DNA from 3 places in the Streptomyces sp. NPDC054047 genome. Region 2 is predicted to be linked to each of the others. Evidence: riboswitches for the same ligand, from Rfam matches in the RefSeq annotation. Region 2 holds a riboswitch; each other region holds the start of a gene.
The links. A riboswitch is a leader RNA that binds a small molecule or an ion and turns the genes downstream of it on or off. The one in region 2 is predicted to bind cobalamin.
Positions count from the first base shown of each region.

Region 1: it holds a riboswitch for cobalamin, as region 2 does, so the genes downstream of both, ACZ6ZP_RS00345 (cobalamin biosynthesis protein) here and metE (5-methyltetrahydropteroyltriglutamate--homocysteine S-methyltransferase) in region 2, are expected to answer to the same signal.
Region 3: it holds a riboswitch for cobalamin, as region 2 does, so the genes downstream of both, ACZ6ZP_RS27570 (ribonucleoside-diphosphate reductase subunit alpha) here and metE (5-methyltetrahydropteroyltriglutamate--homocysteine S-methyltransferase) in region 2, are expected to answer to the same signal.

Region 1 is NZ_JBVJKV010000001.1:62,410-69,702, reverse strand. Features, by position in the region: gene cobO (cob(I)yrinic acid a,c-diamide adenosyltransferase) at 1-102, opposite strand, end outside; gene ACZ6ZP_RS00355 (putative cobaltochelatase) at 102-2,162, opposite strand; gene ACZ6ZP_RS00350 (cobyric acid synthase) at 2,229-3,737, opposite strand; gene ACZ6ZP_RS00345 (cobalamin biosynthesis protein) at 3,734-4,675, opposite strand; cobalamin riboswitch at 4,798-4,940, opposite strand; gene ACZ6ZP_RS00340 (hypothetical protein) at 5,112-5,363, opposite strand; gene ACZ6ZP_RS00335 (inorganic phosphate transporter) at 5,376-6,650, opposite strand; partial or broken gene ACZ6ZP_RS00330 (GH25 family lysozyme) at 6,843-7,293, opposite strand, start outside.
Region 2 is NZ_JBVJKV010000006.1:242,053-249,345, reverse strand. Features, by position in the region: gene ACZ6ZP_RS23465 (MDR family MFS transporter) at 1-42, shown strand, start outside; gene ACZ6ZP_RS23460 (energy-coupling factor ABC transporter ATP-binding protein) at 31-912, opposite strand; gene cbiQ (cobalt ECF transporter T component CbiQ) at 909-1,658, opposite strand; gene ACZ6ZP_RS23450 (energy-coupling factor ABC transporter substrate-binding protein) at 1,665-2,075, opposite strand; gene ACZ6ZP_RS23445 (energy-coupling factor ABC transporter permease) at 2,075-2,830, opposite strand; cobalamin riboswitch at 2,861-3,044, opposite strand; cobalamin riboswitch at 3,299-3,516, shown strand; gene metE (5-methyltetrahydropteroyltriglutamate--homocysteine S-methyltransferase) at 3,675-5,996, shown strand; gene ACZ6ZP_RS23435 (NACHT domain-containing protein) at 6,098-7,293, shown strand, end outside.
Region 3 is NZ_JBVJKV010000008.1:199,494-206,786, forward strand. Features, by position in the region: gene ACZ6ZP_RS27560 (helix-turn-helix domain-containing protein) at 1-351, opposite strand, end outside; gene ACZ6ZP_RS27565 (ribonucleotide-diphosphate reductase subunit beta) at 586-1,608, opposite strand; gene ACZ6ZP_RS27570 (ribonucleoside-diphosphate reductase subunit alpha) at 1,608-4,019, opposite strand; cobalamin riboswitch at 4,157-4,280, opposite strand; gene ACZ6ZP_RS27575 (hypothetical protein) at 4,380-5,087, shown strand; gene mctP (monocarboxylate uptake permease MctP) at 5,173-6,822, opposite strand; gene ACZ6ZP_RS27585 (DUF3311 domain-containing protein) at 6,819-7,088, opposite strand; gene ACZ6ZP_RS27590 (YbdD/YjiX family protein) at 7,242-7,293, opposite strand, start outside.

The DNA of each region.
Region 1 (7,293 bases), on a different contig from region 2:
TCCCTTGCCGACCCCGGTGTGCACCATCACCAGCGGCCGGTTGCGCCGCTGACGCGTGGTCAGCCCGTCGTCCGGTACCACGTTCGGCTGTCCCTGAGGCATCAGGCCACGCTCCTCATCCGAGTTCCAGTTACGTCCTTGACGAGCCCGGCGATGGACTCCGCCCGCAGTTCGTCCAGCGTCACGACGGTGCCGCCGAGCTCGCCCGCCAGCTGCCCCGCGAGCCCGAGCCGCACGTGCCCCGACTCGCAGTCGACGACCACGGAGGCGATCCCCGCGTCCGCGAACAGCCGTGCGGCACGGCCAGCCCTGGCCACCGGCTCCACGCCTCCGGTGGCCCTGCCGTCCGTGACGACCACGACCAGGGGGCGCCGTGCCGGGTCCCGCAGCCGCTCCACGCGCAGCACGTCGTGCGCCTTGAGCAGCCCGGCGGCGACGGGGGTGCGCCCGCCCGTGGGCAGCGTCTCCAGGCGCGCGGCGGCCGCGTCGACGGAAGAGGTGGGCGGCAGCGCCACCTCGGCGTCAGAACCGCGGAAGGTGACGAGCCCGACCTTGTCCCGCCGCTGGTAGGCGTCCAGCAGCAGCGAGAGCACCGCGCCCTTCACGGCGCTCATCCGCTGCCGCGCCGCCATGGACCCGGAGGCGTCCACGACGAAGAGCACGAGGTTGCCCTCACGCCCCTCCCGCGTCGCCTGCCGCAGATCGTCACGGCGCACGACGAGCCCACGCCCCGAGCGACCGCGCGCCCGCTGATGCGGGGCCGCGGCCTGCACGGTGGCCGCCAAGTGCAGTTTGGTGAGCGCCCCTTGCGGGCGCCGGGCCCCGGTGGTCCGCCCGTGCTCGGTCCGCGCCCGGGAGCGCCGCCCCGCCGCGCCCTCGCCCAGGCCGGGCACGCTCAGCATCTTCGTACGGAACGGCTCGGAGGCGCGCACGGCCTGCTGCTCACCGCCACCGGTACCGGCAGCGGGTGCCTGCGCGGGGGAGGAGTCCTCGTCCTGCCCGCTCCCGGCGTCGTCGGCGGCCGGTGCGTCATGGGCGTCACGCTGGTCGGGCACGTCAGGGGTGTCGGGCCCGCCCTGCGGCGGCTGCCCGCCACCGCCGGGGCCGTCGCCGTCGGGGTCGTCGTCGCCGTCGTCCCCTCGGTCACTGCCGTCGTCGGCCTGCTCCAGCGTGTCGTCGAGCTTGTCCTCGTCGAGCCCGGGGGCGTCGAAGGGGTTGCGCCGACGCCGGTGCGGAAGCGCGAGGAGAGCGGCCTGCCGCACATCCTCGGCGAGCACGTCGTCGCGCCCCGCCCAGGCGGCAAGCGCCGTCGCGGTGCGCGCCATCACGATGTCGGCCCGCATCCCGTCGACCTCGAAGGCCGCGCAGGTGGCGGCGATCTGCCGCAACGCCTTGTCGCCGAGCCGCACGTGGGGAAGCAGCGCCCGCGCGGCGACGATCCGCTCCCGCAGCTCGGACTCGTCGTCGTGCCACCGCGCGGCGAAGCCTTCCGCGTCGTCGTCGTACGCGAGCCTGCGCCGCACGACCTCGACCCGCTGATCGGTCTCGCGCGACGCGGCGACCTCGACGGTGAGCCCGAACCGGTCGAGCAACTGCGGGCGCAGTTCGCCCTCTTCGGGGTTCATGGTGCCCACGAGCAGGAACCGTGCGGCATGCCGCACGGACACGCCCTCGCGCTCCACGTACGAGGCGCCCATGGCGGCGGCGTCCAGGAGCAGGTCGACCAAGTGGTCGTGCAGCAGGTTGACTTCGTCGACGTAGAGGATGCCGCGGTGGGCGTCGGCGAGCAGGCCGGGCTCGAAGGCCTTCACGCCCTCGGAGAGCGCCCGCTCGATGTCGAGCGCCCCGACCAGACGGTCCTCGGAGGCTCCGACGGGCAGCTCGACCATCCGTGCGTCCCGCACCGACGCGCCACCGGCGTCGTGCGGACCGTCGGGGCAGGCGGGGTCGGGGGCGGCCGGATCGCAGGAGAAGCGGCAGCCGGCGACGACGGGCACCTGCGGCAGCAGGGCCGAAAGGGCGCGCACGGCGGTGGACTTGGCGGTGCCCTTCTCGCCGCGTACGAGCACGCCGCCGACGGCGGGCGACACGGCGTTGAGCAGCAGGGCGAGCCGCAGGTCGTCCTGCCCGACGAGAGCGGTGAACGGATAGGGGGTACTCACAAGGCCTCCATGGCGTGGTTCGGGGCGGGGCAGGGGACAGCGGGTCTCACCGGTCCCCCTCCGCGGTCATGAGGGTGCCCCCGGTGCGATGAAGGGGAGGCCGGACGGGGGGCCGTTCTCGATCAGGCCGAGCAGCGCGTCGGTGTCCGCGTGCTCCTCGATCAGATCGCCGAGCAGATCGAGCTGCTCCTCGCGCAGGGCGCCGAAGCTGGTGTCGGGCGCGGGCACGAAGCGGCGTCCGGCGGCGCGGGCGACCTCGGTCAGGAAGCGGCGCCGGAACGCGTCGCTCTCCAGGGAGCCGTGCCAGTGCGTGCCCCACACCTCGCCGACGCGGCAGCCGTCCAGGAAGGGCTCTCCGCCCAGGACTTCGGCGACGCCGTGATGGATCTCGTACCCCTCGACGGGTTCGCCCAACGCCTCGCCGACCGGCCGCGCGAGGGTCTTCTCGCGCTCGAACCGCACGCGCACGGGCAGCAGCCCCAGCCCGTCCACGGCGCCCGCCCGCGACTCGACGTCGTCCTCGATGTGCTCGCCGAGCACCTGGAAGCCGCCGCAGATCCCGAGCACGGGCCGCCCCTCGGCGGCGCGCCGCGCGATGGCGTCCGCGAGACCGCGCTCGCGCAGCCACTCCAGGGCGCGCACGGTGCCGCGCGTGCCCGGCACGACCACGAGATCGGCGTCGACGAGCTCGTCGGCCCGGTCCACGAACCGCACCACGACGCCGGGTTCGGCGGCCAGGGCGTCCACGTCCGTGAAGTTCGACATCAGCGGCACGGCACAGACGGCGACCCGCAGCACGTCCTCACCGACCGGCGGGGTGACGGCGGACTCGCGCACGGCGCCCCGCAGGGACACCCGCAGGCCGTCCTCCTCGTCGATGCCGAGGCCGTGCTGGAAGGGCAGCACACCGAACGTGCGCCGCCCGGTGAGCCCGAGCAGCATGTCGAGCCCGGGTTCCAGCAGCGAGACGTCGCCCCGGAACTTGTTGACGAGATACCCGGCGACCAGTTCCTGGTCCTGTGCGCTGAGCAGCGCCGTCGTCCCGAAGAAGGAGGCGAAGACGCCACCGCGGTCGATGTCGCCGACGACGAGGACGGGGAAGCGGGCGGCCCGCGCGATCCCCATGTTCACGATGTCCGTGCGCCGCAGGTTGATCTCGGCGGGGCTGCCCGCGCCTTCGCAGATCACGGCGTCATAGCTGCCCCGAAGTTCCTCCAGGCATCCCACGACGGTGGAGAGCAGCGCTTCCTGCCGTCCACCGTGGTAGCCGCGTGCGCTCATCTCGCCCACGGCCTTGCCCATCAGGACGACCTGGCTGCTGCGGTCGCTGCCGGGCTTGAGCAGCACGGGGTTCATCAGCGCGCTCGGCTCGACCCGGGCGGCCTGCGCCTGCATGGCCTGGGCCCGTCCGATCTCGGCGCCTTCGCGCGTGACGAAGGAGTTGAGGGACATGTTCTGCGCCTTGAAGGGCGCGACGGAGACTCCCTTGCGGGCCAGCCACCGGCAGATGCCCGCGGTGACGACGCTCTTCCCCGCGTCCGATGTGGTCCCGGCCACGAGCAGTCCACCACTCACGAGGCGCCGCCTTTCCGCATAGTGCTCACCACTGCCGCGACCCCCAGGGCCAGCAGTCCGACCCGCCGCGACAACCGCACGGCCCGCTCGATGTCCGTCACGTCGACGGCCCGCCCGCCCGTGTTCAGGACGGGCCGGTGCTCGACCCGGCCTCCGTACGAGAGGCTCCCCCCGAGCCGTACCCCCAACGCCCCGGCGAAGGCGGACTCCACGGGCCCCGCGTTGGGGCTCGGATGCTTGGCCGCGTCCGCGCGCCAGGCGCGCAGGGCTCCCTTCGGAGCGTCCCCGGCGACGGCGGCCAGCACCGCGGTGAGCCGGGCGCCCGGCCAGCCCAGAACGTCGTCGAGCCGCGCGGAGGCCCACCCGTAGCGCCGGTACCTCACGGACTTGTGCCCGACCATGGCGTCGAGCGTGTTGACGGCACGGAAGGCGACCAGCCCCGGCACCCCGCCGACGGCGCCCCACACGAGCGCACCGACCACCGCGTCGGAGGTGTTCTCGGCGACGGACTCGACCACGGCCCGCGCGATGCCGTCGGCGTCCAGAGCCTGCGGATCGCGCCCGCACAGATGCGGCAGCCGCTCCCGCGCCACCTCGACGTCCCCGGCGGCGAGCGCCCCGCCGATGGCCCGCGCCTCACGCCCCAGCGAGGTCCCGCCGACCACGGCCCAGGTCGTGGCGGCGGTCAGCGCGACGGACGCGGCGCGTGAGTCACGTACGAGAGAAGAGGCCAGGGCGGCGGCACCGGCCGCGCCCCCGGCGCACACCACGGCGTGCAGGGCGCCCCACCCGCGGTGGTCACGCCACAGCACACGCTCGACGGCGCCCGCGGCCCGGCCGAACGCGGCGACCGGGTGCCCGCGGCGAGGATCGCCGAGCAGCAGGTCACCGAGGAGGCCGGCGGCGGCGCCGTACGCGAAGTCGCGGTCGGCACGCACGGGTTCAGCCGACCGGAAGGAGGAGAGGAGCGAGGGGCCTGGCCTGGAAGGGCAGGGGCACAGAGACCGGCAACGGGCGGCCGCGCATGGCGATATGTCCTCACTCAGGGTGTCCGCGCCCTGGTTCGACGTGACCGGCGGCGAGAGTTCCTGGCTTCCGAGGAGGGGGCTCCCCGATGACAGTGGCGGGACCGCGCCGGATTCGCACCGGCTTCCTCTCCTGCCGCCGTAATGGCTCCGGCAGTCCACCACGCCCGCGAACGCCCGTCAACTTGCCGTTGACCTGGTACGGGAGAGTGTGCCGAGGCCCACATGGGGCCGGTTTCCCGGCGTCGGCGTGCGTCGGCGCGGGCCGGGCACGGCGGACACGCGAAAGCCGGGTGGGACGCACTCGTCGAGGCGTGTCCCACCCGGCTCCCGTGAGGCCGAAGTGCCGTCAGGCGACGATCAGATAGATCCCGTACGCGACGGCCGCCAGGCAGAGCGCGAAGCACGCGTACGCGCCCGTGCGTGCCGCCACGGGGACGGTGCCGGCGGTGGTGCCGGCGGTGGTGGAAGAGGAGCCGGAGGTGGCCGCCTCGCGCTTGGAGAGGCCGACGATGCCGAGGGTGAACAGGCCCACCAGGGCCACCGTCACCCCGAGGCTGACTCCGAACACGGAGCCGAGAGCTGCCCAGTCGATGTTCATGCTGAGTTGTCCTTACACCGTGGCGGGCCGGGCGGGATCCGCCACGGTGCCGGTCGGGGCCGGGATGGTGGCCTTGACGAAGTCGACGTCGGCGCTCGCCACGGCCGACCCGGTGGGCGGCGGCGAGACGGCGGCCATCGCGGTGGTCACGACACCGGCGGGCTCGGCGCCGGAGGGGCCGCCGATCTCGTCGTCGGCGACGTTCGTGTGGTCGACGGCGTTGCGCCGGGAGAGCACCCAGATCACGGCCGAGCCACCGATGAGCAGCGCGGCGGTCGCCGCGACGCCCCAGGGGCCCTGCTTGGTGAGGAACTCCGCGCCCGCGCCGACCAGACCGGCGGCCGGGAGCGTGAGGCCCCAGGCGACGAACATGCGGGTCGCCGTGGACCAGCGGACCACACCGCCCTTGCGGCCGAGGCCCGCGCCCATCACGGCGCCCGAGCAGACCTGGGTGGTGGAGAGCGAGAAGCCGATGTGCGAGGAGGCGAGGATCGCGGTCGCGGCGCTGGTCTGGGCGGCGAAGCCCTGCTGCGGCGCGAGGTCCGTCAGGCCCTTGCCCATGGTGCGGATGATGCGCCAGCCGCCGAGGTAGGTGCCCAGCGCGATGGCGACACCGGCCGAGACGATGACCCACATCGGGGGGTTGGCACCCGGGTTCAGGACGCCGCCGGTGATCAGGGCGAGCGTGATGATGCCCATCGTCTTCTGCGCGTCGTTCGTGCCGTGCGCCAGCGAGACGAGGCCCGCGGAGGCGATCTGGCCGGTGCGGTAGCCCTTGGCGGTCGCCTTGGTGTCGGTGTTGCGCCCGATGCGGTACGTCAGGCGCGTGGCCAGCGTCGCGGCGATGCCGGCGACGAGGGGCGCGGCGATCGCGGGGATCAGGATCTTCGTGACGACGGTGCCGCCGTCGATCGACGACCAGCCCATCGACATGACCGCGGCACCGATGAGGCCGCCGAAGAGTGCGTGGGAGGAGCTGGAGGGCAGGCCCACCAGCCAGGTCAACAGATTCCAGAGGATCGCGCCCACCAGGGCCGCGAAGATCACCTCTGTCTTCAGTCCGTCCTCGTTGACGATCCCGCCGGAGATCGTCTTGGCGACCTCCACCGACAGGAAGGCGCCGACGAGATTCAGCACGGCGGACATGGCCACCGCCGTCTTGGGCTTGAGGGCGCCGGTCGAGATGGTGGTGGCCATCGCGTTGGCTGTGTCGTGGAAACCGTTCGTGAAGTCGAACACGAGAGCGGTAACGATCACGATCCCGAGGAGAAGCGTGATGTGTTCCATTTACCCAGGCTTCTGTTGGACGTCAGTGGCAAGTGGAACGTAGGCAACCTGGGTGAACGGAAAGTGAACTGGGCCGGGCCGTGCGGTGACCCAATTCGGGGCACCGTCACTCCGGTTCCGCCGGGGTCCTGCCGGGGATCGGCCGGAGTGGCGGTGCGAGGCCCGGAATCCGGGCTTCCGAGGGTGTCTGGGCTACCCCCGGGCGAACCTCTTCAACTGGTTCGGCGAGCCGTTGAAGAGATTCTGGTCACCCGGCAGTCTGCCGCCGTTGTCGTACTGCCGGATGGTCAGGTGCGACCAGCCCTTGGGCAGCGCTCCCGACGTCGACGACCAGCGTGCCAGCCACAGCGGGTGATGCGCGCCGTAGGCCCGGCTGCCGCCCGTGCAGGTGTTCCACCACTTGGTGGTCGTGTAGATCACGGGGCGCCGCCCCGTCCGCCGCTTCACCTCGTCGCTGAAGGACTTGATCCAGTTGACCATGCCGGTCCTGCTCATGCCGTAGCACTTCCGGCGGCTGTACGGATTGTGCTCGATGTCCAGGGCCGGCGGCAGTGTCATGCCGTCCGCCCGCCACCGTCCACCGTGCCTCATGAAGTACGCGGCCTGCTTCTTGCCCGACTTCTTGCCCGACGACTTGCTCGGC
Region 2 (7,293 bases):
CTGCCCGGCCGCACCCCGGCCCCGGCCCGGTCAGCCGGCTGACGCGCCGGGCATCGCCGGAGCCGTGAGGGCCGCCAACTCCTCGGGGGTGCGCGGCCCTTCGCCCGCCCCGGCCAGCAGGCCCTTGGTCCGCAGCAGCTCCGCGACGGCGATCCCCCACGGCAGGCGAAGGCCCGCCTGTGCCAGGAGGTCGCGGTGGGCCAGCATCTCCGCGACCGGCCCCGTGCGCACTCCCGAGGGGGTGAGCAGCGCCGCGTCGTCCGCCCAGCGCAGGGCCAGGTCCACGTCATGGGTGGCCATGACCACCGTCGTCCCTGCGTCCCGCAGGCCTTGCAGCGTGGTCAGGAGGCGTTCCTGTCCGTCGGGGTCGAGCCCGGCGGTCGGCTCGTCGAGGATCAGTACGCGCGGACGCATCGCCACGGCTCCGGCGATGGCCGTCCGCTTGCGCTGGCCGTAGGAGAGCAGATGGGTGGGGCGGTCCGCCAGGGCGCTGATGTCCAGCGCGGTCAGCGCCTCGGCGACCCGTGCCCGCACCTCGGCATCGGACAGCCCCAGGTTGAGCGGCCCGAAGGACACGTCCTGCTCGACCGAGGCGGCGAACAACTGGTCGTCCGGGTCCTGGACGACCAGCTGAACGGTGGTGCGCAGCCGGGTCAGGCCCTTGCGGTCGTACGTCACGGGCGTGCCCCCGAGCGTCAATCCGCCCCGGTCCGGGCGCAGTCCGCCGCTGAGCAGCCGCATGAGGGTGGTCTTGCCGCTGCCGTTGCGCCCGAGCAGCGCGAGAGCGCGCCCCTCGGTGACATCGAAGTCCAGGCCGCTGAGCACGGTGGGCCCGTCCTCGTAGGCGTAGGAGGCGGCGCGCAGAGCGACCAAGGACTCGCCCGGTTCGCGAGGAGCGCTCGGCTCGCTCATGGAAGAAGCCTTTCCAGTACGAGGGTGAGGGCCACCAGGCCCGTGAGGAGTACCGCGCTGACGGCCACGAAGCCGCGGGAGATCCGGGCGTCGGGCACGAGCACCCGCAGCGTCCCGTCGTAGCCGCGCCCGGCGAGCCCCGCCTGCAGCCGGCCCGCCCGGTCGAAGGCGCGCACGAACGCGGTGGCGCCGAGGCCGCCCAGCGAACGCCAGGTGGCGGCCCGGGTGGTGTGGCCCAGGCGCGCGGCCTGCGCCTGCCGGATCCTGCTCATGGAGTCCAGGAGCAGGAAGCTCATGCGGTACATGACGAGGGCCACGTCCACGACCGGCGCCGGTACGCCCGCCTTCACCAGGCGGGGCAGCAGGTCCGACATGGGCGTGGTGAAGGCGAAGAGCAGGACGCCGAGCGAGGCCGCCGACGTGCGCAGGAGCAGACCGCCCGCGCGTGCGGGGCCGCCGTCGGCGAGCGTGACGAACCCTTCGGGGCCGCCGAGTTGCACGATCAGGGTCAGGGCGCCGGTGACGCAGAAGCCGAGCGGCACGCGGTAGGCGCGCCACAGTTTGCGCGGCGGCACACCGGCGGGCCCGAGCAGTACGGCGAGCGCGGCGACCAGGACCAGGGCGGCACCCGGCCAGGGCGGCAGAGAGACGGCGAGGACGGTGAAACCGAGGCCGAGCACGGCCTTGTCCACGGGGTGGCGGCGGCGCCAGCGACTGCTGTGCGCCGCCGCGTCGATGGGCAGCACGCGGGGTCAGACCTGCTCGGTCTCGGCCCGGGCGCTCTCCCCGTCGGCGGTCCGCTCCGTGGCGGCCTTCCCGGCTGTGGCGGCCTTCTCGGCTGTGGCGGCCTTCTCGGCCAGTGCGAGCTCGGCGCCCTGGCGGCGTCCCTTGCGCAGACCGAAGTAGTACGCGAGGACGCCCGCGCCCAGCGCCGCCTGAAGGGCGAAGAGCGCGGACTCGATCTCCCCGGAGGGGGGTTCGTACAGCGGCGAGAACCAGGGTTCGTAGTCCGGCTCGATCTCGGTGATCGCGGTCTCGGCCTGGGCGTCGGCCCCGGCGAACGGCTCCTTCTCGTCGTCGCCGAGACCGAGCGCCAGCGGCAGCACGGCGAGCGCGGCGACGATGAGGAGGAGCAGAGTGTTGATCTTCGCGTTGCGGCTCATCAGGCGCTGGCCCCCGTCTCCGTCTGCTTCTCCGTCGTCACGTTCTTCTCTGCCGTCACGTTCTTCTCTGCGGTCACGGCCGCTGACGACTTGCCCCGCAGCAGGACGCCGAGCCGCGTGAGCTCGCCCTTGCTCGACTGCACGAGCAGCCGCATCACCACGACGGTGAGCAGGCCCTCGCTGACGGCCAGCGGGATCTGGGTGACGGCGAAGATGCCGCCGAACTTGCCCAGGGCGCCGAGGAATCCGCTGCTCGGGTCGGGGAACGCCAGGGCCAGCTGGACGCTGGTGACGCAGTACGTGGACAGGTCGGCGACGAAGGCGCCGAAGAACACGGCGACCATGAGCGGCACGTCGTACCGCTTCAGGAGGCTGTAGACGGCGTATCCGGCCCATGGCCCGACGATCGCCATGGAGAACACGTTGGCGCCGAGCGTGGTGAGCCCGCCGTGGGCCAGCAGCAGCGCCTGGAACAGCAGCGTGATGGTGCCGAGGACCGCCATGATCGGCGGCCGGAACAGGATCGCGCCGAGGCCCGTGCCCGTCGGGTGCGAGCAACTGCCCGTGACGGAGGGGATCTTCAGTGCGGAAAGGACGAAAGTGAAGGCGCCGGATGCGCCCAGGAGCAGGGTGCTCTCCGGGTGCTCCTTGACCTCACGCGTCAGGGAGCGGACTCCGTGGACGACGAACGGCGCGGACGCTACGCCCCAGGCGATCGCGTGCGCCGGCGGGAGGAAACCCTCGGCTATGTGCATGGCTAAGCAGACCCTCTCCAGCACCTCGTGGATGGACAACGCGCCTTGGCCGGTCTCCTGGCTGACGGGTCGTACCGACCGGACTCCGCCTTCCCGGGTGCGTGAGCACCCAGTGGCTGCCGCGAGGGCTGGAGCCGGACTTCCCGATCACAGTGGCGAGGGCCGCACCGGCATCACACCGGATTTCCCGAGCACCAAGGCGTGGTGACCCTAGTGCTCGATCGAGCCTCCTGACAACTTGCGGGACCGCCCCGGCTGTGGCACGCGCGAGCGCACACGACCAGGGCGTACGCCCCTGGTCAGCCCATGTGCCTCGGCCGTGCGCGCCCCGTACGCGCGAGGTTCAGGAGGGGCGGGGCCATCGATCGCGCGAGGGTCCTGGAGCTGATGGCGGACCGCCCCGCCGCCGTGTCTCACCTCACGGTCCGGAATGTGATCAGTACTGCCCAAGAGGCCGGACCACCCCTTAGCCTGACCGGTGCAGCTGGTTCGCCCTGTCCGCCAGGCAGGAGCGTCGTAAGAGGGAACCCGGTGGGAATCCGGGACTGCCCCGCAGCGGTGAGTGGGAACGACCGCCGTCATGAGCACTGGATCCGAGCGCGGATCCGGGAAGCGACGGCCAGTAGGAACTTGTTTCGGCAGGTGTGCCCGCGAGTCCGAAGACCTGCCCGTTGCCCGTACGTGACCCCTCACGTGCGGACATCCCGGTGACCTCGTGGGCGGGTCGGCGTCGGATCAGGTGGAGCAGCCGCAGGCGCGCGTTCGGTCCATCCAGTCCGTCATCCCTTCGCGTCCGTGTCCCGTCCCCGGGATGCTCAGGAGTCATCTCGCGAAGGAGATTTCCGTGACAGCGAAGTCCGCAGCCGCGGCAGCACGGTCCACCGTGTACGGCTACCCCCGCCAGGGCCCCGACCGGGAACTGAAGAAGGCCGTCGAGGGGTACTGGAAGGGCCGCGTCACCGCCGACGCCCTCCGGGACACCGCGGCGCAGCTGCGCCGGTCCACCTGGCGGCATCTGGCCGACGCCGGCATCGACGAAGTGCCGACCGGCGACTTCTCGTACTACGACCACGTCCTGGACACCAGCGTCATGGTCGGCGCGGTCCCCCAGCGGCACCGCGAGGCCGTCGACACCGATCCGCTCGACGGATACTTCGCGATGGCCCGCGGCACCCAGGACGTGGCGCCGCTGGAGATGACCAAGTGGTTCGACACCAACTACCACTACCTCGTACCGGAGCTGGGCCCGGACACCGTCTTCACCGCCGACTCGGCCAAGCAGGTCGCCGAGCTGAAGGAGGCGATCGCGCTCGGCCTCGCGGCCCGCCCGGTCCTCGTCGGCCCGGTCACCTATCTGCTGCTCGCCAAGCCCGCGCCCGGCGTGGCCGCCGGCTTCGAGCCGCTCACCCTCCTGGACCGTCTGCTTCCCGTGTACGCCGAGGTCCTCGCCGACCTGCGCGCCGCGGGCGCCGAGTGGGTGCAGCTCGACGAGCCCGCCCTGGTCCAGGACCGCACCCCGGCCGAACTCAACGCCGCCGCGCGCGCCTACCGCGACCTGGGCGCCCTCACCGACCGCCCGAAGCTCCTGGTCGGCTCCTACTTCGGCAGGCTCGGCGAGGCGCTTCCGGTGCTCGCCAAGGCACCGGTCGACGGCCTCGCCCTGGACTTCACCGAGGCCGCCGCCAGCCAGCTCCAGGACCTCGCCGCCGTCGGCGGTCTGCCCGGCAAGCGTCTTGTCGCGGGCGTCGTCAACGGCCGCAACATCTGGATCAACGACCTGGAGAAGTCGCTGTCCACCCTGGGCACGCTCCTGGGCCTCGCCGACCGGGTCGACGTCTCCGCGTCCTGCTCCCTGCTGCACGTCCCGCTGGACTCCACCGCCGAGCGGGACATCGACCCGCAGATCGCCCGCTGGCTGGCCTTCGCCCACCAGAAGACCGCCGAGATCGCCACCCTTGCCCGCGGCCTGGCACAGGGCACGGGCGCCATCGCGGCCGAACTGTCGGCCAACCGCGCCGACTTGGCGTCCCGCTCGGGCTCCGCCCTCACCCACGACCCGGCCGTACGCTCCCGCGTCGCCGCCGTCACCGAAACCGACGCCCGCCGCGCACATGCCTACCCGGAGCGGGCGGCGGCCCAGCGGACGCGGCTGGGCCTGCCGCAGCTGCCCACGACCACCATCGGCTCGTTCCCGCAGACCGCCGAACTGCGCACGGCACGGGCCGACTTGCGTGCGGGACGTATCGACACCGCCGGGTACGAGGAGCGCATCAAGAACGAGATCCGCGAGGTCCTGGCCTTCCAGGAGAAGGCGGGCATCGACGTCCTGGTGCACGGCGAGCCCGAACGCAACGACATGGTGCAGTACTTCGCCGAGCAGCTCACCGGCTACCTCGCCACACAACACGGCTGGGTCCAGTCCTACGGCACCCGCTATGTGCGCCCGCCGGTCCTGGCAGGGGACATCTCGCGGCCCGAGCCGATGACGGTGCGCTGGACCTCGTACGCCAACTCCCTCACCGACCGTCCCGTCAAGGGCATGCTCACCGGTCCCGTCACCATGCTCGCCTGGTCCTTCGTCCGCGACGACCAGCCGCTCGGCGACACCGCGCGCCAGGTCGCCCTCGCCCTGCGCGACGAGGTCGACGACCTGGAGACGGCGGGCACTTCGGTCATCCAGGTCGACGAGCCCGCACTGCGCGAGACCCTGCCGCTGCGCGCCGCCGAGCACCCCGCGTACCTGGAGTGGGCCACGGAGTCCTTCCGCCTCACCACCAGCGGCGTACGCCCGGACACCCAGATCCACACGCACATGTGCTACGCGGAGTTCGGCGACATCGTCCAGGCCATCGACGACCTCGACGCCGACGTCATCAGCCTGGAGGCCGCCCGCTCGCACATGCAGGTGGCCCGCGAACTGGCCGAGCACGGCTACCCGCGCGAGGCGGGTCCCGGCGTGTACGACATCCACTCCCCGCGCGTACCGAGCGCGCAGGAGGCGGCGGCCCTGCTGCGCAAGGGACTTGAGGCCATCCCCGCCGAACGGCTGTGGGTGAACCCGGACTGCGGTCTCAAGACCCGCGGCTGGCCCGAGACCCGGGCCTCCCTGGAGAACCTGGTCGCGGCGGCACGGGAGGTGAGGGCGGAACTGCCCGAGCGTCGCTGACCCGAACAAGCGGACCGGGGCGGCCATGTGGGGACGCATGGCCGCCCCGCCCGCCATGATGGACGCACTGGCCGTTCCGTCACGGAGCTGGGAGGCGACCGGTGCCCAGGGGGATGAGTTACGCGGACGCGGTGCGCCTGCTGGGCGGGGCGGACAGTCCCGCGCTCGTGGCCCTCGACCGGCTGACCGGCGGCGCGCTCCTGGTGGCCACCGGCGGCGGGTCCGCTCTGGCGTTGAGCCTGTTCGACGCCCGGGGCGAGCTGGCCCGCCTGAGCCAGTCCCTGTTCTCCGGCCTCGCGGAGCGCTCGCGCGGCCTCGGCCGGTTCGACCGCACTCAACGCCTTGCAGCGGCGCACGCCGTCGTGGTGTTGGCCTCGTACTTCGACACGCTCAAGGAACTCGATCTCCCCTTCGACGGGCGGGAGTTGAGTGTCGGCAGGGCGGACGCCCTCCGCATGACCACCGGCCGGACGCCGGAGTCCGGGCGGCTCGCGGCCCTCGCGGACGAGCTGCTGCACGCCGAGGTGCCGATGCCCGCGCCGCACCGTCCCTACGAGTCGGAGCTCGTTACGCTGCGCGGCTTCTACGGCGGGCTCTCCGATCAGGTCCTGGAGTACGTGTCGGGCTGTGCGGCCTGGGAGGCCGTACCGGAGCGGGAGCGGGAGGAGCTGCGGGCCTCCCTGGTGGAGTCCGCTCCCCGACGGGCCGTATCCGCGTACGAGATCATGTACCGGCGCCTCGCGGCCGAGTTCCCCGAGGTGGCCGTCTGGGTCAACATCACCGACCACCAGGCGACCCGCCACGAGGTCCGCCGCATCGAAGGCACGCTGCGGCACCTGGAGGAAGCGGTCGCCAGGGCGGCCGACGGGCGGGTCGCGGCCGAGCGGTACGTGGCGTTGAACCGCGCGTCGCGGGCGGCGATGAACGCGCCATTGCTGTCCCTGGAGGACCTTCCCGAGGGCCTGGTGGTCCCCACGCTCGGCGCGGGATACATCTCCCCGGACTTCAAGGTGGCCGCTTTCGGGGCCGCCGACCGCCTCTCGGAGGAGTCCTGGTGGGAGGAGCGCCCCGTCCACCAGGACCTGGAAGGCTATCTGGCGGGTCTGTTCACCGCGCCGCAGGCCGTGGAGACGCCGCTCCTGCTCCTGGGGCAGCCGGGGTCGGGCAAGTCCGTGCTGACCCGCGTCCTGGCGGCGCGGCTGCCTGCCGACGACTTTCTCGTCGTACGGGTGCCGCTGTCCGCCGTACCCGCGGACGCGGCGATCCAGGACCAGATCGAGACAGCGATCCGCGACGC
Region 3 (7,293 bases), on a different contig from region 2:
CCCCGCCGCGCCGAGCACGAAGACGCCGGAGCAGACCGAGAGGACGCGGGCCCCGCGGTCCACCGCGCGGCGCAGGGCGGCGAGCAGATCCTCGGGGTAGTCGCGGTCCACGAACGACTGGCCCGCGGGGACCGCGATGAGATCGGCCTCCTCGAGCCGGTCGAGGCCGTGCGGAGTGGTGATCGAGAACCCCGCGTGGTTGCTCAGCGGCCCGTCCTCGGCGGCGACCACCGCGAAGTCGTACAGAGGAAGGCCCTCGTCGCTCCGGTCGAGGCCGAACACCTCGCAGACGACGCCGAGTTCGAAGGGGTTCACGCCGTCCAGCAGCGCCACGGCCACGTTCTTCAGCATGTCCGTCAGTCTGCCGCAGGAGTGGCAGTAAGTCGATGGTGTGTGGCAGTGCTGCCACTGCCGTCGCCGTCCGGCGCGCAGGACAGTGAGGACATGAACGCATTCCTCGGATACGCGACCGTCCTGACCGTCCTCCTCCTGCTGGCCGCACCCTCGCTCGTCGGGTACCTCCACGACCGCCGGATCGACCGCGAGCTGCGCGAGGCGGAACGCGCCCCGCGCAGCCAGGACGGACTAGAAGTCGTCGTCGAAGGAGACCGAACCCTCGACCGCGACCTGGTAGGCCGAAGGACGCCGCTCGAAGAAGTTGGTCAGCTCCTGGACACCCTGGAGCTCCATGAACGAGAACGGGTTTGACGAGCCGTAGACCGGCGCGAACCCGAGCCGCTGGAGGCGCTGGTCGGCGACGCACTGCAGGTACTCGCGCATGGAGTCGGTGTTCATGCCGGGCAGGCCCTCACCGCACAGGTCGCGCGCGAACTGCAGCTCGGCCTCGACGGCCTCCTTGAGCATGTCGGTGACCTGCTGCTCCAGCGCGTCGTCGAAGAGCTCCGGCTCCTCCTTGCGGACGGTGTCGACGACGTCGAAGGCGAAGCTCATGTGCATCGTCTCGTCACGGAAGACCCAGTTCGTGCCGGTCGCCAGGCCGTGCAGCAGACCGCGCGAGCGGAACCAGTAGACGTAGGCGAAGGCACCGTAGAAGAAGAGCCCCTCGATGCACGCGGCGAAGCAGATCAGGTTCAGCAGGAAGCGGCGGCGGTCCGCCTTGCTCTCCAGGCGGTCCATCTTCTCGACGGAGTCCATCCAGCGGAAGCAGAACTCGGCCTTCTCGCGGATGGAGGGGATCTCCTCGACCGCGTCGAAGGCCGCCGCGCGGTCCTCCGGGTCGGGCAGATAGGTGTCGAGCAGCGTCAGATAGAACTGGACGTGCACGGCCTCCTCGAAGAGCTGACGGCTCAAGTAGAGCCGCGCCTCGGGGGAGTTGATGTGCTTGTAGAGCGTGAGCACGAGGTTGTTGGAGACGATCGAGTCGCCGGTCGCGAAGAACGCGACCAGGCGGCCGATCATGTGCTGCTCGCCGGGCGAGAGCTTGGCGAGGTCGGCGACGTCCGAGTGGAGGTCGACCTCCTCGACGGTCCAGGTGTTCTTGATCGCGTCCCGGTAGCGCTCGTAGAAGTCGGGGTAGCGCATGGGGCGCAGAGTCAGCTCGAAGCCCGGGTCGAGGAGGTTCTTCTCGGCGTTGGTGGTGGAGCTCATTACTGGCAGGCCTCGCAGGACTCGGGGTTTTCCAGGGAGCAGGCGACGGCGTCTTCGGCCGATGCCTGGGCGGGTACGGGGGCGGGCTCGGCGGCTTCGGTGCGGCCGGCCGCCGCGCGGGCGATGCGGGTCGCCGGGCGCGAGCGCAGGTAGTACGTGGTCTTCAGGCCCTGCTGCCAGGCGTACGCGTACATGGAGGAGAGCTTGCCGATGGTCGGCGTCTCCAGGAACAGGTTCAGGGACTGCGCCTGGTCCAGGAACGGCGTGCGCGCGGCGGCCATGTCGATCAGGCCGCGCTGCGGGATCTCCCACGCGGTGCGGTAGAGGTCGCGGACCTCGGCGGGGATCCAGCTGAAGCCCTGCACCGAGCCGTTGGCCTCGCGCAGCGCCTCGCGGGTCTGCGCGTCCCAGACGCCGAGCCGTTTGAGCTCCTGCACCAGGTAGGCGTTGACCTGGAGGAACTCGCCGGACAGCGTCTCGCGCTTGAAGAGGTTGGAGACCTGCGGCTCGATGCACTCGTACACGCCCGCGATGGACGCGATCGTGGCGGTCGGCGCGATGGCGAGGAGCAGCGAGTTGCGCATGCCGGTCACGGCGATGCGCTCGCGCAGCGCGGCCCAGCGCTCCGGCCAGGTCAGCTCGACGCCGTAGTGGTCGGGGTGCAGGACGCCGCGCGCGGTGCGGGTCTTCTCCCAGGCGGGCACCGGTCCGTTGCGCTCGGCGAGGGTCGCGGACGCCTCGTACGCGGCGAGCATGATCCGCTCGGCGATGCGCGTGGAGAGGGCGCGCGCGGCGGGGGAGTCGAAGGGCAGCTTCAGCTGGAAGAAGACGTCCTGCAGACCCATCGCGCCCAGGCCCACCGGACGCCACCGGGCGTTCGACCTGCCGGCCTGCTCGGTCGGGTAGAAGTTGATGTCGACGACGCGGTCGAGGAACGTGACGGCGGTGCGGACGGTCTCGTCGAGCCGCTCCCAGTCGATGTCGCCGGCGGCGGTGTCCACGAAGGCGCCGAGGTTCACCGAACCCAGGTTGCAGACGGCCGTCTCGCCGTCGTCCGTCACCTCCAGGATCTCCGTGCAGAGGTTGGAGGAGTGGACCGTGTGGCCGGGCTCCGCCGTCTGGTTGGCGGTGCGGTTGGCGGCGTCCTTGAACGTCATCCAGCCGTTGCCGGTCTGCGCCAGGGTGCGCATCATCCGGCCGTAGAGGTCACGGGCGGGGATGGTCTTGCGGGCGAGCCCGGCGGCCTCGGCCTTGCGGTAGGCGGCGTCGAACTCCTCGCCCCACAGGTCGACGAGCTCGGGCACGTCGGCGGGCGAGAACAGCGACCAGTCCTGGCTCGCGGCGACCCGGCGCATGAACTCGTCCGGGATCCAGTGCGCGAGGTTGAGGTTGTGCGTGCGCCGCTGGTCCTCGCCCGTGTTGTCGCGCAGCTCCAGGAACTCCTCGATGTCGGAGTGCCAGGTCTCCAGGTAGACCGCGGCGGCGCCCTTGCGGCGGCCGCCCTGGTTCACGGCGGCGACGGAGGCGTCCAGGGTCTTGAGGAACGGCACGATGCCGTTGGAGTGGCCGTTCGTGCCGCGGATCAGCGAGCCGCGGGCGCGGATGCGGGAGAACGAGAGGCCGATGCCGCCCGCGTGCTTGGAGAGGCGCGCGACCTGGTGGTAGCGGTCGTAGATGGAGTCCAGCTCGTCCAGCGGGGAGTCGAGGAGGTAGCAGGAGGACATCTGCGGGTGCCGGGTGCCGGAGTTGAAGAGCGTCGGCGAGGACGGCAGGTAGTCCAGGCGGCTCATCAGGCGGTACAGCGCGGCGACTTCGTCCACCGAGCGCAGGCTGTCGTCTTCGGCGAGGCCGCTCGCGACGCGCAGCATGAAGTGCTGCGGGGTCTCGATGACGTGCCGGGTGATGGGGTGGCGAAGGAGATAGCGGCTGTGCAGGGTGCGCAGGCCGAAGTAGCCGAAGCGGAAGTCGGCGCCGTCCTCCAGGGCGGCCTCCACGAGACCGTCCAGGTGCTCGGCGTGGTCGGTGACGAACGCGGCGGTGCGGTCCGCGATCAGTCCCTCGCGGTGCCCCACGGCGACCGAGTCGGAGAAGGAGCGCACTCCCTGCGACGCGGCCTCGTCACGGATGCTGAGGCTGAGGAGCCTGGCCGCCAGCTGCGAGTACGTCGGGTCCTCGGAGATGAGCCCCGCGGCGGCCTCGGTCGCCAGCTCCCGCAGCTCCGCTGTGCTCTCTGCGTCCCCCCTGGCCGAGCGGCCGCGCAGCGCGGCGGCGGCGACTCTGCCGGGCTCGGCGTCGGGGAGATCGGCGGTGAGGTCGGTCAGGGTACGCAGCAGCGCGGTTCCTGGGCCGTCGGTGGTCTGCTGACCGCCGGTGGTCTGCGCTGACGCAGGTTCGGCTGGCGCGATGGTCACGGAGCACTCCCTCGCTCGGCTCGGAGCCTTGAGGAGGGCAGGAGTGACACACGGGGCGGCCGCCCAGGGCAGGGCCGCGCTCCGCGTCCACCAGCCCATTCCACGAGGCCCGGACGTCGTTGGCACCCGGACCGGTCGGAACGGGTGCGCTGTCGACAGGTCATCGGACTTGCGAGCACGACAAATGCGTACTCATACACCGTTGCGGGACAGTTCCGGACTTGCACCGGATTCCCCTGCGGCGACAGCGAGCACGAGCATACATCTTGTGCTGGCTCTGAGCCGCAGCCCCACATCTTGTGTCGGCGTGCGTATCCCCTAGGGTGGCGCCGAACTGATCGTCGAACAGGGGGAGACGGCGTGCGAGGACGGGGCGCGGGCTGCGCGGCGGTACTCCTGATGGTGCTCGCCGGGTGCGGCGAAGGTGAGGAACAGGTGCCCTCGGCGGCGGGTGTCGACGGCGACGTCGATCCCGGCAGGCGCTTCACGGGCGCCGAGCTGAAGTCGGCGCTGCTCCCGGCGAAGGCCACCGGCCCGCGGGCCAAGGCGACCGACGTCGGCACGGGCGGCTTCAACCGGGGCTACGGGGGCGGTGACTGGGGCGCCTGCGATCCCGGCGACGAGGCGAGTGCGGAGCTGTCCGGCATGCGGGGAGCCAGCGCCGGCCAGACGATTCTTCCCTTCCCCGGCGCGATCGCCGACGAAGGGGACCCCGTGCTCTCCCAGACCCTGGTCTCGATGCCGGACGCGCGGGCCGGGCGCCATGTCGAACTGCGCCGGCAACTCCACAAGGCGTGCCCCAGTGTCACCGTCGACACCGACGCGGCCCCGGTGGTGGAGCACCACGCGGTCGATGATCTGCCGGACCTCGGCGACGAGGCGATCCTCGAGAGCAAGCGGTACGAGGGGGGCGACGACCACGACGCGGAGACTCGGCACTACAAGGTCGAGGTACGGGTCGGCGGCGTGCTCGTCCTGGTGGACGCGGGCCCGCACAAGGACCGGGCGATCTCCTTGGCGACCAAGGCGGCGGCGCGGGTCCGGACGGAGCTCTACAAGGCCTCGTAGGGCGGTACGTACGACAGCGGGCCGCCGGATTTCTCCGGCGGCCCGCGTCACGTACGTACAAGAACAGGCCCGTACGAGAACAGGCTCAGTGCCCGCCCGGCGCCCCCACCGTGGCCGGCGGCAGCTCTTCCACGACGCCGGGGTCGCCCACGTCCGCGGTGTAGTCCCCGGGAGAGGTCTCGTCGATGCCGTCAGGGGCCTTCATGGCGCGCAGGACGAACGTCATGACCACCGTGACCACCACGTTCAGGACGAATGCCGTGAGTCCGATGTAGCCGATCTCGCCGATGCCGGGGATCTCGTCGGACGAGCCGCCGAAGTGCTTCTGCGTCGGCGACGCGACGCCGTACGCGGCGACCGTTCCGTAGACCATGCCGACCGCCCAGCCCGCGAGCAGCGCCCAGCGGTGGAACCACCGCGTGAACAGGCCGCCGACCAGCGCGGGCATGGTCTGCAGGATCCAGATGCCGCCCAGGAGCTGGAAGTTGATCGCGACCGTCTTGTCCATGGTGAGGACGAAGGCGAGCGCGCCGACCTTCACGAGCAGCGAGACCAGCTTGGAGACCTTGGTCTCCTGCGCCGGTGTCGCGTCCGGCTTGATGAAGTCCTTGTAGATGTTCCTGGTGAAGAGATTCGCGGCCGCGATGGACATGATGGCGGCCGGCACCAGGGCGCCGATGCCGATGGCCGCGAACGCGACGCCGGTGAACCAGTCGGGGAACATCGTCTCGAACAGCTGCGGGATCGCCAGCTGCCCGTTCTCCACCTTGACCCCGGCCGCGATCGCCATGAAGCCGAGCAGCGCGAGCAGGCCCAGCATCAGCGAGTAGAGCGGCAGGATCGTGGTGTTGCGGCGGATCACGTTGCGGCTCTTGGAGGAGAGCGTCGCCGTGATCGAGTGCGGGTACATGAACAGCGCGAGCGCGGAGCCGAGCGCGAGCGTGGCGTAGGTCCACTGTCCGCCGGCGCCGGGTGCCAGGCCCGCGACGGGCTTGCCCGCCGCCTCGTTGGTCGCCGAGAACTTCTCGTTCGCCGCCTGGAAGATCTCGTCGAAGCCGCCGAGCTTGATCGGGATGTAGATGATCGCGACGGCGATGACGAGGTAGATCAGACCGTCCTTCACGAACGCGATCAGCGCGGGCGCGCGCAGACCCGACGAGTACGTGTACGCGGCGAGCACCGCGAACGCGATCAGGAGCGGCAGGTCCTTGATGAACCAGTTGGTGTCGGGACCGCCGCCGACGCCCATGACGTCGAGCACGGCCTGGATGCCGACCAGCTGGAGCGCGATGTACGGCATCGTGGCGAGGATGCCGGTGACCGCGACGGCCAGCGAGAGCCCCTTGGAGCCGAAGCGCCCGCGCACGAAGTCGGAGGTGGTCACGTATCCGTGCTTGTGCGAGACGGACCACAGGCGCGGCAGGAAGGTGAAGATCAGCGGGTAGACGAGGATCGTGTACGGAACGGCGAAGAAGCCGGCCGCGCCCGCCGCGTAGATCGCCGCCGGGACGGCGACGAAGGTGTACGCGGTGTAGAGGTCGCCGCCGAGCAGGAACCACGTGACCCAGGTGCCGAACGAGCGCCCTCCCAGGCCCCATTCGTCCAGGCTCTCGGTCTCGGCCTTGCGCCAGCGCGCGGCCAGGAAGCCCATCGCCGTGACGGCGGCGAAGAAGAAGATGAAGACGGCGAGGGCGATGCCGTTCACGCCGCCCGTGTCAGCTGCGAGCTCGTTCATCGGGTCGCACCCCCTTGGGCCTGCTCGGCCTTGCGGGCGCGCTGGTCACGCTGCCACAACTTGTAGGCGATCATGGTGAGAAGGGTGGATATGAGGACCCACAGCATCTGGTACCAGTAGAAGAACGGGATGCCGATGAAGGTCGGTTCGACCTTCGCGTAGGAGCTCACCCAGAGCATCGCCACGAACGGCGCGACGAGACAGAGGGCAATGACCACGCGGACCGGCGTGACCACCGGTCTGCTCACTTCAGGCGCATCTGACACTTCGCGGCTCCGCTCCCTCGCTTATCCCACCTTTAACGTGCGGGAAATCTAAGCGAGAGTATTGATCTATGGAACCCCCGTCCGGATACCGGACGGGTATCGGACAGGTCGATGTGCCTGCTCAGCGCGGGATCGGCACGGAATCCGCACGGGTCAGCAGCAGCGGAACCCCTGCCTGGGGTCGGACTCCTGCTGATCCGTCCGC